One region of the Methylomonas defluvii genome, then DNA from elsewhere that is predicted to be linked to it. Evidence: riboswitches for the same ligand, from Rfam matches in the RefSeq annotation. Region 1 holds a riboswitch; each other region holds the start of a gene.
What was found. A riboswitch is a leader RNA that binds a small molecule or an ion and turns the genes downstream of it on or off. The one in region 1 is predicted to bind cyclic di-GMP.
Positions count from the first base shown of each region.

Region 1 (5,520 bases):
TGGGTGGCCGAAGTTAGCGCGTTTCATGAAAAGGCTAAGGGCCGTTACATTGCCACGCCGAGTTTTGCCGCTGTCGCTCAGCCGATTTATTCGCGCTCGGTGGCGCGTTGGCAGCACTATGAAAAGTTTTACGAACCCGTATTACCGATTTTAGCGCCGTATATCGATGCGTTCAGTTACGAATGAAGCGAATGGGCAGGGTTGTTCAAGCTTTTTGATCAAGTAGACTACGATCAAACGGCTGTAAAAATGGAGCTTCCGTGCCCCCGGTCATCCTTGACCGAAACCGATCCAATTTCTTGCTGATTAACCTGGCCCTTGATCACACTGGTAATTAAGGGCGCCGGGTTAAAAATCAGCTTTAAGTGACATAGATACGTCTCAGACGTTTTCTGTGGTTTTGCGTTTGCCGAAACCGACTAAGCCGGCCATCGCGCTACCGAACAGCCAAACCGCACCGGGTACGGGTACCGGTGATGCGGCGGCGGAGATGGTAGCGGTATAGGCCAGATTGGCGCCGCCTACCGTGCCGTCGTAACCACCCAAAATCAGTGTGTAAGTACCGGCAGTCAGGAAACGGGTCAGCGTCGCGCTGGCGGTGGTGCCTTGAGTGGCTGCAAAGGCCCAGGCGTTTGCGTCAACCAAAGCCAGCGTTGTGCCAAGTGGGCTGGCAGCCATGGGATTCAGAGCACCGTTGTTCAGGTATTCTTGATGACGACTGCTGCTACCCGCGGTATCCCAGCCGCTCCACAAACCAAAAGCCGGGCGCAGATTGGAGCCGTCCGACGATACGGTGATGGTCACTTCCGCATCGGCATGCAATTCAAACAAACCGTAATCGGCGGTATGCCCCCAGTTTGTCGCGCCGTCTTTATAAGCTTTGGCGCCCATGCCTATGCCGTGGCCGCTGGCGGTTTGCGAGTTGGCAACGCCGCCGTCATTGTGGATCATCGCTACCCAGGTGGCGGGCAAATTGCCAATATATCCTGGATCGCCGGCCGACCATGGGCCTGCGGCAGAACCGTCCGGTAAGGGATCTCCGGAAGCCAAATTGTAGGTTACGTGAGCGCTAGCCATGCCGCTGATCGACATTAACGCGCCCATGGCGCCGGCTAATGCTAGTTTCTTAAAGGTTAAGTTTGCTGTCATTTTGGATCTCTATTGAATCAAATATATGAGCTAAAGCCTGTTGTTAAACAGCGCTTGGTGAGGGGATTGCCGTAGTTTGGCGGCAATCCCGCTGGGTAATTAAGCCGCTAGTGCTTGTTTGCGGCGGCCGAAACCGATCAAGCCGGCCATCGCGCTGCCGAACAGCCAGACTGCGCCTGGAACAGGCACTGCCGAAGTGGTAACCAGTACGTCGTAGGTCACGCCATCGAGCGCGCCGCCACCGTGCGCGCCGACCACCAAGGTATAAAAGCCATTGGTGTGCAGCCCGGGTGTGCCTGTGGCATTCCACTCGGCTTGGTCGAACACAAACGAGTAGAACAAGGTGTCGGAAGTGCTGCTCATGCTGGCTGTCCAGATAGCTTCGCCCAAGCTTGAGCCTTGCAGGCCCGTTTCGCCGATTGTGGCAGCCGCGTTACGGTCAGATGTGGAACTGCTGTCCACATTGCGATACAGGGCCACGTCCAATAAGCCGTTAAATTGGCTGTAATCGGCGTCGTTTTTCACCGTAATGGTGGTTTTGATATTGCCCGCGCTGGCGCAGTTAGCGCTTGCTGTGTTTGCGCCGCAGCTAATATGAATCAAGCCGTAGTCCAGTCCCAGGCCGGTTGAAGCTGAATTGCCTGCTACCGCCAAGTAAGGATGGTCGCCATCAGCCGGTAGGTCGGCCATGATGGTGCCCCAGGTGGCGGCGTTGGTGCCGCCGTTTTTGTCCGAGTAAGCTTTCCACAAGCTACCGATAGTGTTGGTGCCGAAGCTAGGGTTTGAGTTAATAAGATTTGCTGTCAGTGCGCCATCGTTGTCTGTAGCGCTGGAGCCGGTATGTAATTCGCGTTTGGTGAAACCTGTAGCTGTTGTATGCTGACCTGAATACCACATATAGGGCAGGTTGCCTGCTACTTCTGTGGCTGTCTCAGCCGCGGTACCTGTGCCCGGAATTAAGGTGTTCGCGTTTAAGTCGCCGACTGTATAAACGTTGGTACCGTTGGCGACTCTATTGGTGCCGTTGGAGTTTGCAGATACACCGTCTGTACCGTTGATGCTGTTGGCGATGCCGAAGCCGATGGCGGAGTTACCGGAGGCTACTGTGCCCGCGCCGGTCAGGTTGTAGTAAGAGTGCGCGAACGCTTGGCTGGAAACAGCCGCCAGGCCAGTTGTCAAAATAGCTGCTATAGCCGTTTTATGAAAGATCATGATCGTCCTCTTTTGTTATTGGAATTAAAGGTAACAGCGAAACTGACAAAACTTGACCAACAGCAGCGAGCCAAACTTTGCCCTCGCCCATGGCGCGCATGGGGGCAATCCGGCCTTCTTTAAATCGTTTTTTAAGAACCGTGATTTTCCGGCCCCGCCTCACGACGGGTGTGGCAATGCTTGCTTTCAGAGATTTGCTCATTCCGCCAGCGGCAGACATGGCAGGGATAGAGACCTACTAACCGCTTTTCGGAAAGCAAACCACGAAGCAAGTACACTAGTTACAGCGAATAGCGGGCCAACTTAATAAAATATATAAATATCATTGTATTGCTGCTTATTTTTCCTGGGATGGCATGAGTGAGCGGCTGGCGAAATTCAGCGAAATAGCGCATGCGCTTATTTTAAATAACACAGTTCAATTGTTGGGAGATAATCCCCGCTTGGTGGTGAAGTTTGTTTTGGTGGATTTGATCAGGAATTTCTTTATTTTCTAGTCGTTTATTGTTAGGTTGTTGCGCCGCTAATTGGGTTGGCACGAGATTTTTCTGTGGAGAGATGTATGCAAAAAACCGATAAAACCCCGCTGTGGGTGTTCCTGGCCCTGTCGAGTATAGAAACCCGCAAAGGCGCGTTACTGTTGATCTGGAGTAGTATTGTTTTTACTCTTTACTGTGTGCCTTGGCCGCTCTATTTCGATGGCAACGGTTGGGTTGCCAAATTATTTTTGATCGACGATTGGGAATGGTTTGCGATGATGCTGCCTATGACGTTTTGGTACTGGCTGAGCATGAGGTGGGTGGATAAAAACGGCGGCTGGCGTTTGGCTGGTGCGTGATATGCCGCACTATTTTTTGGGAGGGCATGATTCGTCAGATCGTGACGCTTGTTCCTAAAAGATCAGCTCGTAGATTATCTTTCGATCTTGTAAGCGACTAGCCTAATTCCTTATTTGCCATGGCATGTAGCGGTTGGAGTGAAGGTTGCTATCAAAAATCGATTGAATACTTAGGTGGCCGCCATCCAGGTTTGGTCGGCTTTCCACCTTCTTAAGCAAGCGGCGGTCGTATATCGCTGCGATGCTTTCTTCAATTTAGTGTTGTTTCTATGCTTTCACACATTCTGCCCAAAGCCGAAATATCCATTCGCGAAAACCTGCGTTGGTTATACATTCTTAGAAATTTGATGCTGTTTGCCGTTACGGTGGCGGTGTTTATTGCAGTGAACGGCCTGGGTATTAATTTGCCGCAAAACCAGCTGTGGCTGGCGATTTTTGCGATTTCCATACTTAATCTTTACACCTGGCTACGGCTGAGGACGCCGGAAGAAGTTACCGAGCACGAGATTTTTTCGCAAATATGCATGGATGTACTGGCGTTGGCCTATTTACTTTATTTGACCGGCGGCGCGTCAAACCCGATCATTTGGGTGTTTCTGCTGCCTTTGATTGTAACTGCCATCATGCTGCCGCAGGCTTATGCCTGGAATATGGTGATCATTACCTCCTGCGTGTATACGGTGCTGATTGCCTACAACGTACCCTTGCCGGCTGTCGAGCCGCACATGGCCCATCCGGCGATGACGGAGATGACGCCGGAAATGAGCCTGCAAATGCATTTGATGAACGACAGGCGTTATTTCAATCTGCATGTATTCGGTATGTGGTTTGGTTTTGTGTTTAGCGCCGGCTTAGTCGCCTTTTTTGTGGTCGAACTGTCCAAGACCTTGAAAGAGCGGGAGCGTAATTTAGCGGATGCCCGCGAGAGTGCGCTACGCGACGAGCGCGTGGTGTCCCTGGGCACCTTGGCGGCCAGCGCCGCGCATGATATGGGTACGCCGCTGGGCACGATCGCCATTTTGACGCATGAGATGGCGGAAGAGCTGTCGGCACATCGCTATCCGGAACTGCATCAAAAACTGATGATTGTGCAGCAGCAGATTGATCGCTGCAAACAAGCTTTGTCGGTGATGTCGGCCTCCGCCGGCGAGATGCGGGCGGAATCCGGCAAGGTGATGCTGGTGAGCGAATATATCGATGAAGTATTAGGCCAGTGGCGCACGCATAAAGCCGCTACCAGGCTCAAGCTATTTATTTCGCCGAATGTGGATATGGAAGCGCGCGTGATTGCGGAACGTACGGTGACTCACTCCATCATTAATATCCTAAATAACGCTGCCGAGGCATCGCCGGTCGATGCGGGCATCGAGTTTCATGTGGAATGGGATGAAGCAACGCTAAACTTGAAAATCCGGGATTTCGGTCCAGGCTTGCCGGCTGAATTTATCGAGTTTGCCGGACACCAACCGGTCAAGAGCAATAAGCAAGGTATGGGAGTTGGCTTGTTTTTGACTTATACCACTATCAAGCGACTCGGCGGTAAAATACAGTTCAGTAATTTAGAGTCGGGCGGTGCTTGCGTTGAAATCAGTTTGCCGCTTTTAGCTAAGGAGAGTATGCATGAACCAATTACCTATGGATAAGCCCAATTTATTGCTTGTCGATGATGACGTCACCTTTTGTTCGGTGTTGAAGCCGGCGTTGGAAAAGCGCAATTTTCAAGTGACTGTCGCCAATGATGTTGATACGGCGATGAAACTGGCGGAGCAAACCGAGCCTGAATACGCGGTAATCGACTTGCGGATAGGTTTTGACTCCGGTTTGGAAATGGTCAAGAAACTGATTTCTTTAGATGACAATACCCAAATCGTCATGCTGACCGGTTTCGCCAGTATCGCCACCGCTGTGGAGGCTATCAAATTGGGCGCGATTCATTATCTGACCAAGCCGGCGAATGCCGATGAGATTGTTAGTGCCTTATATAAAAACGAAGGCGATGCGTCAGTTGCCATCAGTGACAATCCGCTATCGGTAAAGCGCTTGGAGTGGGAACACTTGCAAAAGGTGCTGATGCAACACGACGGTAACATCTCAGCTGCCGCCAGAGCCTTGAATATGCACAGAAGAACCTTGCAAAGAAAGCTGGAAAAAAGGCCGGTAAAAGAGTAGGTGACCAGCACCATTTAGGAAAGGAAGATATTATTTTTGTATTTATTACAATTAATCGTTGCAAAGCTAATATTTCTGAGTATAATGGGCGGCTCATTCAGGGGGTCGTTAGCTCAGCCGGTAGAGCACCGCACTTTTAATGCGATGGTCGT
Region 1 covers NZ_JAXARY010000013.1:30,418-35,937, reverse strand. Annotated here, with positions in the region: gene QLH52_RS14415 (tetratricopeptide repeat-containing sulfotransferase family protein) at 1-186, shown strand, start outside; gene QLH52_RS14410 (hypothetical protein) at 382-1,149, opposite strand; gene QLH52_RS14405 (hypothetical protein) at 1,249-2,361, opposite strand; cyclic di-GMP riboswitch class I at 2,462-2,546, opposite strand; gene QLH52_RS14400 (hypothetical protein) at 2,924-3,199, shown strand; gene QLH52_RS14395 (ATP-binding protein) at 3,469-4,842, shown strand; gene QLH52_RS14390 (response regulator transcription factor) at 4,820-5,368, shown strand; tRNA gene QLH52_RS14385 (tRNA-Lys) at 5,471-5,520, shown strand, end outside.

Region 2 (5,520 bases), on a different contig from region 1:
GATACCTTTACGCCATTGGAAGGTTTGCTCAACCCAATCCATATACTTGCCTCTGAAGGCTTGTTCCAGAGTCGGTGCTACACCGTCCACTTTAATAAAGCGGTAATGCTTGGCATGCGTAGCATTGTTTTCCAAGCTTTGTTGACCGATGGCCCAGCCTCTGTTACCGGCAGTATTAACCGCGGTGTTGAATACGTCAGGGTTAGTCGTGGTGATTTGTTTAGCCACCGCTTCGCCGTCGGCAAAGTCTTCCAGACACAATTCCATATCGCCGGAACCACTAATTTCGTGCTTCACAGGACCGGCCAAAGAAGAACCTACCCAGTCAGGATTCAAACCGGCCGTGCTGCAAGGGTTGTTTAGGAATTTAACGTACTGTTGCGCGCCGGTACCGGAACCGTCGATACGTTTGCAAAAATGCACTTTAGTATCGTTAGGGGTTACGTTTCTGACAGTGCCGTCGGAATCGGTGTAAGTCAAACCGGCAGTCAAGCTGGTTAAGGCCGTGCCGTTTACTTTAAACTCGGACCATCTTTTGATTTGACCGGAGATCAACTCAGCCACTTGTTGTTTGCTCAAGCTAGGCATACAAGCTTCGGTGTAATCGCCCGGTGCGCAGCTGCCGCCAAAACCGGCCAACAGGTTTTGCGCTCTTTGTAAAGCCACATACAAGTTATCGGAAACCGGCACGCCAAATACCAAGGCCGCCGCAGGCACCACGTTCAGAGCCGCGTCGGCAGCCACTGGATCAACCGCAGAAGCGTTTGAAGGTTTGTTTGGGCCAACAAACAATTTTGGCTCAACATCGGAAATACCGGCATCGGACAGCACGTTGGTCAGGTTAGCGCCGCTGGCGTTGCAAAACCAAGTGTTGGTCGCGCCTTGTTGCGTGCAGTTACCGTTGTCGATACGCATCGCCGCAATCGCCACGCCGTCGATCAGCGGGTTAACGCCTTGCGCAGAACCGCCGGCAGAACGTTTGTGGAACAGGACTTTAGCCGTGGTTGCCGCAGAACCGTTGACGGTCAGGCCGGGTACGTTAGTAGAGTTCAGTGTGCAGAAATAAGCACTATGGTTTTTACCTTCGGAACCCGCTGTACCGTTATCTTTAAATACATCCAAAGTACCGGCGTCGCACAAGTTCACAAACAAGGCAGCCAGGGCTTTGTCTTGCGCGCTAGCGCCGGACATGAAGATTTCGATATCCGGCGTAACGCTTGGCGCATGCGCGGATGCGCCTTGCGAAAAACCTGCCAGAGAAGCCACTGCGATAGCAGCAGACAATAATTGCTTTTTCATTGTATATCTCTCAATGGATTAAATTTAAAGTGTGAGCCGACCCGTTCATGAAGGGGGAACCAGCAAAACAGAATCCGGCCGGCTCAAGCCGCTTACGGAATTAAACCGCCAGCGATTTACGACGAGTGGCGCGCAGTACACCCATCAGACCGGCGCCGAACATCCAAACCGCAGCAGGTAGTGGCACAGCAGCAGGCGCAGCGGTATAGGTCAAAGAACCGACGTTGCCGTTGATTGCGAAATTCCATACGCCTGGGAAAGTGACTAATTCGCCGGTGTCGAAGTCATCGGCATTGGCTCTTTCGCGAACAAAAGACAATGCTGTGCCTAACTGACCTTGCGCGGTAAATGGCAAGGCAGTTTGGAAATCGTTACCGTAAACAGCTGTGTATCCTTGCTGGCCGACAGTTTTGAAGGTACTCAAGTTGTTGCTGTTAGCATCTTGAGTTTGGATATAGCTGACCAAATCATTCCATTTACCCATCGTGTTGCTAATGTCTGGAGCGTTCGCGTCGATGCTGGATGGTGAAGGCACTACAGAAGTGGTGTAAAAACCAAATTTAGCTAAGTCGGTCAATTCATTCAATACACCATGACCACCAGAAACACCCCAGGCAACGTTGTTGCCGGCAGTGTAAGCAGCAGCGAACGATTGGAAGTTGTTGTCGCTCAGTGTGAATGACAATGGTTGGCTAGGATTAGCCAAAAATTGTTCAACAGTGATGCCCAAATCCAGCGTGTAAGAGTTTTGTGCTGTGTAGTTAACCAGGTTAAACAAAAACTCACTACCGTCTGCTGTTGCATCGCCGATAGCTTGGATACGCGCTTCCGCGGCGCCTGAAGCGGCCGCTGCCAATACTGCAACTGCCAACAATTTTTTAGACAATTTCATTTTTAAAACCTCATGTTTAAATTTCGATTAATGACATAAGGTGACAGCCCAGCCGTCTTGACCTGCAAGACCCGTGACTTTCCGTCCCCGCTTCACAACGAGTTTGGCTTTTACACGCTTTAGATTGCACTCGACACCATCTAACATCCTGACAGCGCCGCTTTGTTGCCCCCGCTACCATGTTCCGCCTAGCCTCCTCCCTATCCTCTTCCTTCGCCGCTCCTTGTTCGTGCCGTCCATGTTCCCTAGTTGCTCCCGAATCTTTGCTGAACGGCCGTTCCTCAACCCCTCAACTTGGCGCGAATTATTCCAGAGCAATAGCGGCGTTTCGGTTACAGCATTGTTAAATTAACGTGACATGTAATACATCTGTATTACAAAGCCGGCCGCTAACACGAAAATTCAGCGGATGACCGGGCGGGAGGGAGTGATGAAATCTAAGATTCTATTTGCGGGGGTCGCATCAGTGCGATTCAGTTAAGGAAGAAACCCCTTTTCCTCCGGGAGAAGCTGGGAATGCGGGAATCAAATAAACTATTTTCGGTGTAGCCTAGGTATTAGTGGCCGCTAGCTCTCGACGGCAAGGGCCTTGCTGACTATTGAGCAAGTTAGTTAAACCCAAAAAGTCCGTCATGCCGCCGGGATAAGGGCGTCCGGTGCCATGGATGGCAAGCTTCGAACTCTGCGTGCGCTGAACACGGCATTCCCCGACAAGCAAACGCCTTGCGACCGCTTCACCAATCGATTGGGAACACTGGGCTCCCGCCTGCGCGGGAGCGACGGACGTTAAAGGCCAGGCTAATATGAAGGCGGGCTAAACAACGCCCAACAAGACTTTGGCGTTAACGATACCGTCCGCATCGGCCGGTTTTTCCACATCGATTTGCAGCACTTGCAAGCGGTGTTTGGTTTCCAAAATTGTCAACCATGACATCAGTCGGTCGAAGGCCAGATTTTCCAGCCAGACGCTGACTTTGTCCTCGCCTTCCGGTGACAGATGTTTGATCGCCGGTTTTATATCCAGCTGTTGGCTGCTGAAATCGACTAACGCCAGCGGCGATTGATTACCGCCATCCACTGCCGGCGTATCAACCGCGGCTTGTTGCCGCAAAGCCGCCGCTTCGTTGCCGACTTGTTGTAAATAGCTATAGATTTGCCTTTGCGCCTGGATTTTTAGCGTCAGCAAGCGGCTTTGTTCAGCAATTGGTTGGTAAAACAGCAGGTATGCGCCATACACCAGTACGACCAATAAACCGCCCAGCCCCAGCACTCGCTCTCTGGGTGATAGTTCAGCAAAACGCTGGGTTAAGTCATTTTTCGCGAATCTCAAGTTGCGCCTCCACGCCGTTTGCGCCGCTGTCGGCCGATTGAATTTTGACCTGCATGCTGCTTTGCAACTGCTGTTTAAATTGCTCCAGCTGGCCGATGTCTTCGGCAACCACATGCAACTGCAAACCTCCGTTCAGAAAATTGAGTTTTTTCAAATGCACAGCCGGCGTGTCTTTTAATACCAAGCCTGACCGGTAAAACAAGCGCATGAAACCGCTACCGATGACATCGTGTTGTTTTCTGAGCTGCGCCAATTGTTGCTCGGCTTGGGCTTTGACATTGACGATGCGCTTAACCTCGGGAAAGGTCTGTTTGAACAAGGCTTGGGTTTTAGCTTCCCACTCGCTCAGCTCGGCTTGCTGTTGCCAGTAGGTGTGCAATAAGGCGTAGCTCTGCACCGCCAAGGCCACCGCCAAAATAATGGCCGCTGGCAGCCACTGTTGCCAGCGGCCTACTTGCCGGCTGCTGGCGGCATAGGCACCGCTCAACAAATTCAGCTCAGCCGGCAATAATTCGACGGCACTCGCCATGAATGGCAAAAGCTTTGCTATGACTGTTTCCAAACCTTCAATTGCCAAACCATCCGGCAGCTTGATGTCTTCGCTGGCTTTGCATAGCAGCAAAGTCTGGCAATCGACACCTTCGGCACAGGCTTTTTCCAACAGTTGCGGCAGAAATTGCGCATCCACGCCGCCGCCCAAATAGGCAGCGCTGCGCAAAATAGCGTTGCTGTCGTCGAGCAACAAAGTCGTTTGTCCAAGCTGATACGGCAGGCATAAGGTTTCCGGATACGCAGCTGCCAGCTCTAAACCGGCTTCGCGAAACGGAGTAAGCAGCGCCGCTAATGTGTCGTGCGTAATCGCCGCTACGGCGAGTTTATCCCGGTCCTGCTTTAACCAAACCAGATGATAATTTTCCACGTCCTCGGCCAACAGGTCTTCCAAGGCAAACGGCAAGGCTTTTTTCAGTTGCGCGGTGGTTTTAACCGCCAGCTCGATTTGTAATAACAACACCGAGGCAGCCGGCAATAACAGCAGCACAGACTTACCCTGCGCAGCCGCTGCCAACTCGGCCATCGTGCCTGATGTCGGCCGACTATCAGGCCCGGCAAGACTCAACCATTCCAGTTTATCGGCAGATTCGGCGCCGAATCTGACCAGCAGTTTTTCAGCCATGCGCCAAACCCTGGCGCTGCCGCTTCAAGACTTGCGCGCCGCCACTATCGCGTTGCAATTGCGACTGAAACTGCAAATGGGTTTTGCCCATATCAATTTGCCCTTGTAATAAAAAGTTTTGCGAACTGACACCCAAACCATATTTACCGATGCCGGCGTCGGCAACCGTTTCATCCTTTAAAAATTCGGCGACTTTGGCGAAAGGCTTGCCTCTGGCTCTGAAGATGGATGCCGCCTGATCGGCGCTGATGTCGTCCGCCAAGCAGCGCAACACGGTAGCGCTGGCGGTATTAACATTCAGCGGCGCGTAGCCTTCCACCACATACACATACGGCAATAATTTCGAATAAATCTCGCGCGTCATGCCTTGTACCAGCAATAACTCGCTGACATCTGCAAATTGCCGGTTCGCGGCGCGGTAGCCGGGCTTAGATCGGGTATAGGTGTCGTCTTCCGCACCGTGAGGATAGCCAGCGTCCATATCTGCATCGATCCAATCCGTAATGGCCTGCACCAGCTCGGTTTTCAGCTTTAGCTGCGCCAGCAAGCGTTCCAGCCGTTTTACATCCGGCACTGACACTTTTCCCTCAACCAACAAGTTGTTCAGATTGATCCGGCCTTGCAAATCCTCAATGCCGGCTTGCATCGTGCCGCCAGTCACCACGGTCGTTGCCAGCGGTTTGGACCAGGTATCATCCACACCATCGACATCACCCGACAGCCGGCCAATCGCCCAGCTTTCCAAGCCATACGCATATTCCCAGGCTTGCATGCTGCGCAGTTGATTTTCGGTGCGGTGAATATCCAGCTGCCGCGCGCTGGACA
Region 2 covers NZ_JAXARY010000021.1:12,208-17,727, reverse strand. Annotated here, with positions in the region: gene QLH52_RS19160 (hypothetical protein) at 1-1,299, opposite strand, end outside; gene QLH52_RS19155 (hypothetical protein) at 1,400-2,191, opposite strand; cyclic di-GMP riboswitch class I at 2,231-2,309, opposite strand; gene QLH52_RS19150 (type II secretion system protein M) at 3,006-3,521, opposite strand; gene gspL (type II secretion system protein GspL) at 3,502-4,695, opposite strand; gene gspK (type II secretion system minor pseudopilin GspK) at 4,688-5,520, opposite strand, start outside.
Region 2: another riboswitch for cyclic di-GMP. It lies ahead of QLH52_RS19155 (hypothetical protein); the one in region 1 lies ahead of QLH52_RS14405 (hypothetical protein).

Region 3 (5,520 bases), on a different contig from region 1:
GTGATGGTATCGATGGCAAAATCGGCTGATGTGGCTTTGACGTAACGCTGGCTGGCTTGCGGACTAGGATCGTTACCGATAGCCGTCAACTCAAACACCTGATTGAGTCCGGAAATCTCGGTGGTATTGAGTTGGCTAAGCAAATGGTCGCCGGTATTGGCCGGATTATCAGCATTGGACGTTGCCGTACTCCAAAACGTCGACAAGTAATAGCCCCCAGCGCATTCCGGTCCAGGTTCATCGTAAACGTACCGCCGGAAGGTGCATTCAATAGCGTGGCCTCAGCGCTTGCTGAGGCAATTCCCATACCGATGGCTAGCATCGCCCGCACGACCAAAGCGGGATAGCCACAGTTTTTGTTGATCTTCATAAAATCCCTATCAGCGGATGGTCAGAATAAGCCCTCTCCCTGCCTGAATACACAAGCGGCCGTAGTCGGCGGCATGCAGGCACGAAGAGGAATTTGTTGCCGAAAGTCCGGGCCCGAAGCGAATCTTGCCGACCGCTCCAAGCCCATGTTGCGCGTTAAGCCGCGACCGAGGCTTTTCTACGACTTGCACCCAGCAAGCCCAGCAGCCCGCTGCCGAACATCCAGACCGCCGCCGGTACCGGTACCGCCGATGGCGCCGTACTGGGAGCCAGGCTAAAAGTACCGACCACGGCATTGGTATTGGCGCCAACCAAACCGGCCCACAAACCGGTCCATTGCAAGTCGCCGCTCAGTAGTAATTCGCCATTGCCGTTCAGCGACTCGGAGACGTTGGTCAGCTTCAAGAAATTTTGGTAGCCAAAACCGGTATCGTAGGTTTTGATATTCCAGGTGCTTCCGGTTTTTACCAGGCTAAAGTCGTAGGGCGTCAAAATGCCGCTGCCGCCTTGGCTGGTCAACAACCAGGCGCCACTCAGACCGATTTGACCGACCGAGGTATTGCCGGCGTCCATCGTCGTGGCTTGTTCGGTACGGCCATAGGGACCAGCAGCCGGATAGCTGTTGGTCGTGGTGTTGGCATTAACCGCAAACGACATCGCGGTGCTGGCGGTTGCCGATAGCGTCGTTCCGCCCGTGGTTGCACCGGTGATACCCAATAAATTATCGCTGGCGCCCCAATGTTTCGCGACAATCCAGCCATTCGGATACCCGCTGCCGACATTGACCGATGCCGCTGCAAAAGCCGCATTGTTGATGGTGATGGTGGCATCACCGGTGACTTGTGCGGCGCTGGCAGTAGCAGGCGCCAAAGCGGCGGCCAATGCGCTGAAGGCGAGCAGGCTGGCGCTTACCAGTTGAGTGCGGTTGTAATGCAAGATTGTCATTTTTTATTCCTTAATAGTACGGTTAAAGTTAATCCGCAAATTGCGACCCGGAGTATGGGTCTTTAACTTGCAGGTAACCCGGCTGTCTTAATCTCCAAGACCCGTGGCTTTCCGGCTCCGTCTCGCGGCGGATGTGGCATGTTTGTCGCGGTCCTTACGACATCACTCTAAATCCCTGAGTGAGGTGCTCCTGAAAAACTCCTGTGGCAAATAGCTAAAGACGGCATCAATATTTGATTGAAAAACTCAGAAACCCGGCGCGGCCGGGCGCCGGCGCCACCCGGCCCTCGAAATAGCCATAGGGCTGAAAATAATCCTCATCGCTGAGATTCTTGACCGTGGCCGCCCATTGGAAACGCCCGGTTTCGTAAGCCAACGCCGCGTCGAAGCTGTGGTAGCCGGCGGTTTTAAAGCGATTGTTATTGGATAAATAAGCGCCGGCGCGGGCGTACACGCCGAAACCCAAGCTAAAACCTTGCAACTCATCTTGCTGAAAACGGTAATGCGCCCAGAGCCGCCCGGCATCCTCCGGAACTTGAGCCAAGCGATTGCCGGCAGCCACCCCGGCTTTGTCGTCCATGAAGCGGGCGTCGGTATGCGCATAGTTAGCCAGCACGCTGAAGCCCTCGACCGGTTGCCAGAGCAAATCCATTTCGATACCGCGCGAGCGTTGCTGCCCTGCCGCGACCGAACGCCGCAGGAAATCGCTACTGTCGGTGACCGCGACCTGGCTACGCTCAATTTGGTACAGCGCCAGTTGGCCGCTGAATTGATTCGCAAAATTGAACTTCAAGCCGGTTTCCAGATGATTCGACAATTCCGGCGCCGGCGTATCGACGAAATTGACAAACGGTTGGCCGCGCATGCCTTCGCTGTAGGAAACAAACCAGGAAACCTCCTCGTTCAGATCGATCACGCCGCCGAGGCGCGGCAACCATTTCAGCGTATCCGTTGTCTCGTGCACACCGGTTTGCGCATTATTAAAATCGATGCCAACCTTGCCCAGCCTAAGACCGGACAGCCAATGCAAACGCCGGTACAGCGTGCTTTGCCACTGCAGGTAAGCGCCGTAAGTGAGGTTTTCGATGAACTGATTTTCCTGGCCAGGACCGGGTACGGCATAAGGGGAGTCAAATATCGGTGCCCGCAAATCGACCGTACCAACACCAAAACCCAAGGCGCCGAAATCGCCCTCGATAAAGCCGGCATCTTGCAAACGACTGTAATCAGCGCCCAACAAAAGATTGTTTTCGCTGGGACCCAACTTAAATTTGCCCTGTAAATTGCCCAATACGCTACGTTCATGCTGTTCTTGAAACAATTCGGCATTCACCAATGCCCAGCTCGATACCGGCAGTAAAGGCCGGTCCGCGATCAGGCCATCGCTTCCGAACAAGGTCTGAATTTTCTCGTCGAATTTAGCCTGCGCATAGCGCGCCTTCAGGTTTAAGTGCCAGCTCCGGGTGAGCTGCCGGTCCAGCGTCGCCCATACCGCATCGGCATCCGAATGGCTATCGGGCAGATTGGCCGGCCCCGGGAACAAGTCGGGCCGGGTAGCAAAATCGCCGGCGATGCTGCCGGTGGCGGGCAAGCCCTGGTACTCCGGTTGCTGCCAACGCGACAGTTTGGCTTGGATCGTCAAACGGGTTTGGTCGTTATCGGTCAGCGTCAGGGCCGGGTTAAGGTTAAAACGCTGCGTTTCGATTATGTCGATGTTATGTCTGGCGTTGGTATATTCGCCGGTCATGCGCAACAAAATATTGGCGTTTAGCGGTTGATTGATATCGAAATACGGCTGATAAAAGCTGTGGCTGCCGATTCTAAAACCCGCTTCGCCGAAGGCTTTGGCCTGCGGCAATTTGGCAAGCAGATTCACCACCCCGCCCACCGGGGAGCCCGAGCCACCGCTGTAGAGCAAGGCGTTAGAACCCTTCAGCACTTCGATTCTGTCGATATTAATAGTGCTTTCCCGGTCACCGGGGTTGTAGTACTGGGTAAAGCCGTCCAGCAGTTGTTCGGAACGAAAACCGCGAATTAAGGTGCCTTCGATAACCGGACTGTAGAGCGTATTGCGCGCCACTATGCCGCTAACATTGACTAAGGATTCGCTGAGGTTGATCGTTTGCTGGTCGTCTAACAAGGGGCGGTTAAGCGCGTGCACCGACTGCGGGATTTGCTTGATTGGCGTGTCGGTTCCGGTAGCGCTGGCAATATGCCTGACGGCATAGGTCCGCGCCTCGTCAAGCATCGGCTCGGTGACGATTTCCGCACCGGCCTCCGCTGTTTTCGAGCCCACGACAGTCATGGCATCCAAGGTAACGGGGGGCGGCAGGCTAGACACTTCTTTTGCCGCCGGACTGCGTTCCAAAGTCACCGTGTCGGTATCGATAAAACGGTAGGTAAAACCGCTGCCATGCAGCAAGTGTGTCAACGCCTGCTCTGCCGACATGTCCCCGCGCAGCTCCGGACTGGCGAGCTCACGCAACATGTCCGCTGAAAAAATCAATTCCAACTCGGCTTGCGCGGCAAATTGAATCAGCGCGTTGTTTAAGGACTGGCGGCCGATATTGAAGTGGCGAACCACTTCCGTAGCGACCGCCTGGCTACTGCTCAATTGTCCGCCGGCCGCCACCAGCCCGATCAACACCCAGGTATCGACACCGACGCGGTTGCCTTTCAGCGCATAGCACAGATATACGGCTGGCCGATGCCATACGTCCACTGCCAGCGGGTAGCGAAAATCGTTAATCCGTGCTTTCAAGATCCGTCCTGTCCGAAAAATAATGTTTCTCAACATAGAAGTCGTTTCAGCACAAAAATCGATCACAAAAATTTCCTGATTGGCAAAAAATCGTCGCTATTCCGGCAAAACCGCGTTGAAAAAATCGCAGCGCTGCGCGACTGAGGAAGTTTCCGGCGGAAGGACGACTTTTGCTTGAATGCGGGTAATGAGGGACAGCAGTTGAAGGCTTGAGCCGGTGGGCTGGATTTTTCGACCCATATGCGCCAAACCGTTTTGGACATGCGCGCGCTGCCCGGAGTGGCTTACAGCACCCAAAAAATCAGCGATGCAGTAACACCCAGGGACCGATACGGGTTTCTTGCAACGCCAGCGCTTTACGCACCGAGGACAGTGCCTCATCGGGCGCATCCAGAGAAAACACCCCGGTTACCCGCAGATTTTTAAGTGCGGCATCCGCCAGAAATATCCGTCCCAATCGATAGCGCTCCAACTCGCTGATCAAGTCAGCTAAAGGTCTATCGTTGATCACTAGGCGATGCTGCCGCCAAGCGGACTGCTCCGCGCCCACGGCCCGCGGATGCGGCAGCGGCAGTCCGGGTTGATAGACCAAGCCCTGCCCCTGGGCGACGGTAACGTCACTGTCCTGATCCGCCGTACTGACCGCTACGGCATGCTCCTGGACGCTCACCTCGGTAGGCCCGGTCGCGGTTTTATACACGTCAAACACGGTGCCCAAGGCGCGGACCGTCAAATCGTCGGCCACTACGTCGAAAGGCCGCCGGCTATCCTTTGCCACCGTAAATTGCACCTGGCCGTGGTGCAAGACGATACGCCTGGCCGCGGCGGTGAACGCTACCGAAACCGCGCTATTGGTGTTCAGCAGCAAACGGCTGCCGTCGCTGAGTTGAATCTCGCGAATTTCACCGGTTTGCGTGCGGTAGTCGCTTAAATAATCGCTAAATAAGCGCGCTTGTTGCGGCATGATCAGACTAATCGCCAACAGCCACATCGCCGCGACAGTCAGCCCGGCCGCAAACCAGGGCCGGCGCGGCCTGGCCGACGGCCGGCGGCTGGCTGGTTTATTGGCCCTACTCTTGATTACCATTCGCCCTGAACCTGTCGCAGGGGTCACCAGCCCGGGCTTCGACGAGCTCGGCTGACACGGAATCCTTCTGATAGATAGGGCCGGGTCAATAATCTGGCCAGCGGCAGCATTTTTTTCCGCCGCCGCGTGTAGAGACGCGGGTTGCAGCGATTCGCTCGCACTGGACAAACTGCCTGCCAGCACCATATCGCTGAACAAAGCCTCAGCCTCGGTAAATGCCTGGGCATGCAAGGGGTCGCGGCTCAACCAATCGGCGAAGGCTTCGAGTTCCGCATCGTCCAATCTGTCGTCGCGCAGACAAATCAACCAGGCGATGGCCTGATCTTGCAGACTGGTGTGAGCGGATTTGTCGGACGGC
Region 3 covers NZ_JAXARY010000011.1:122,637-128,156, reverse strand. Annotated here, with positions in the region: gene QLH52_RS13325 (hypothetical protein) at 1-206, opposite strand, end outside; gene QLH52_RS13320 (hypothetical protein) at 526-1,314, opposite strand; cyclic di-GMP riboswitch class I at 1,384-1,462, opposite strand; gene QLH52_RS13315 (TonB-dependent siderophore receptor) at 1,541-4,075, opposite strand; gene QLH52_RS13310 (FecR family protein) at 4,377-5,520, opposite strand, start outside.
Region 3: another riboswitch for cyclic di-GMP. It lies ahead of QLH52_RS13320 (hypothetical protein); the one in region 1 lies ahead of QLH52_RS14405 (hypothetical protein).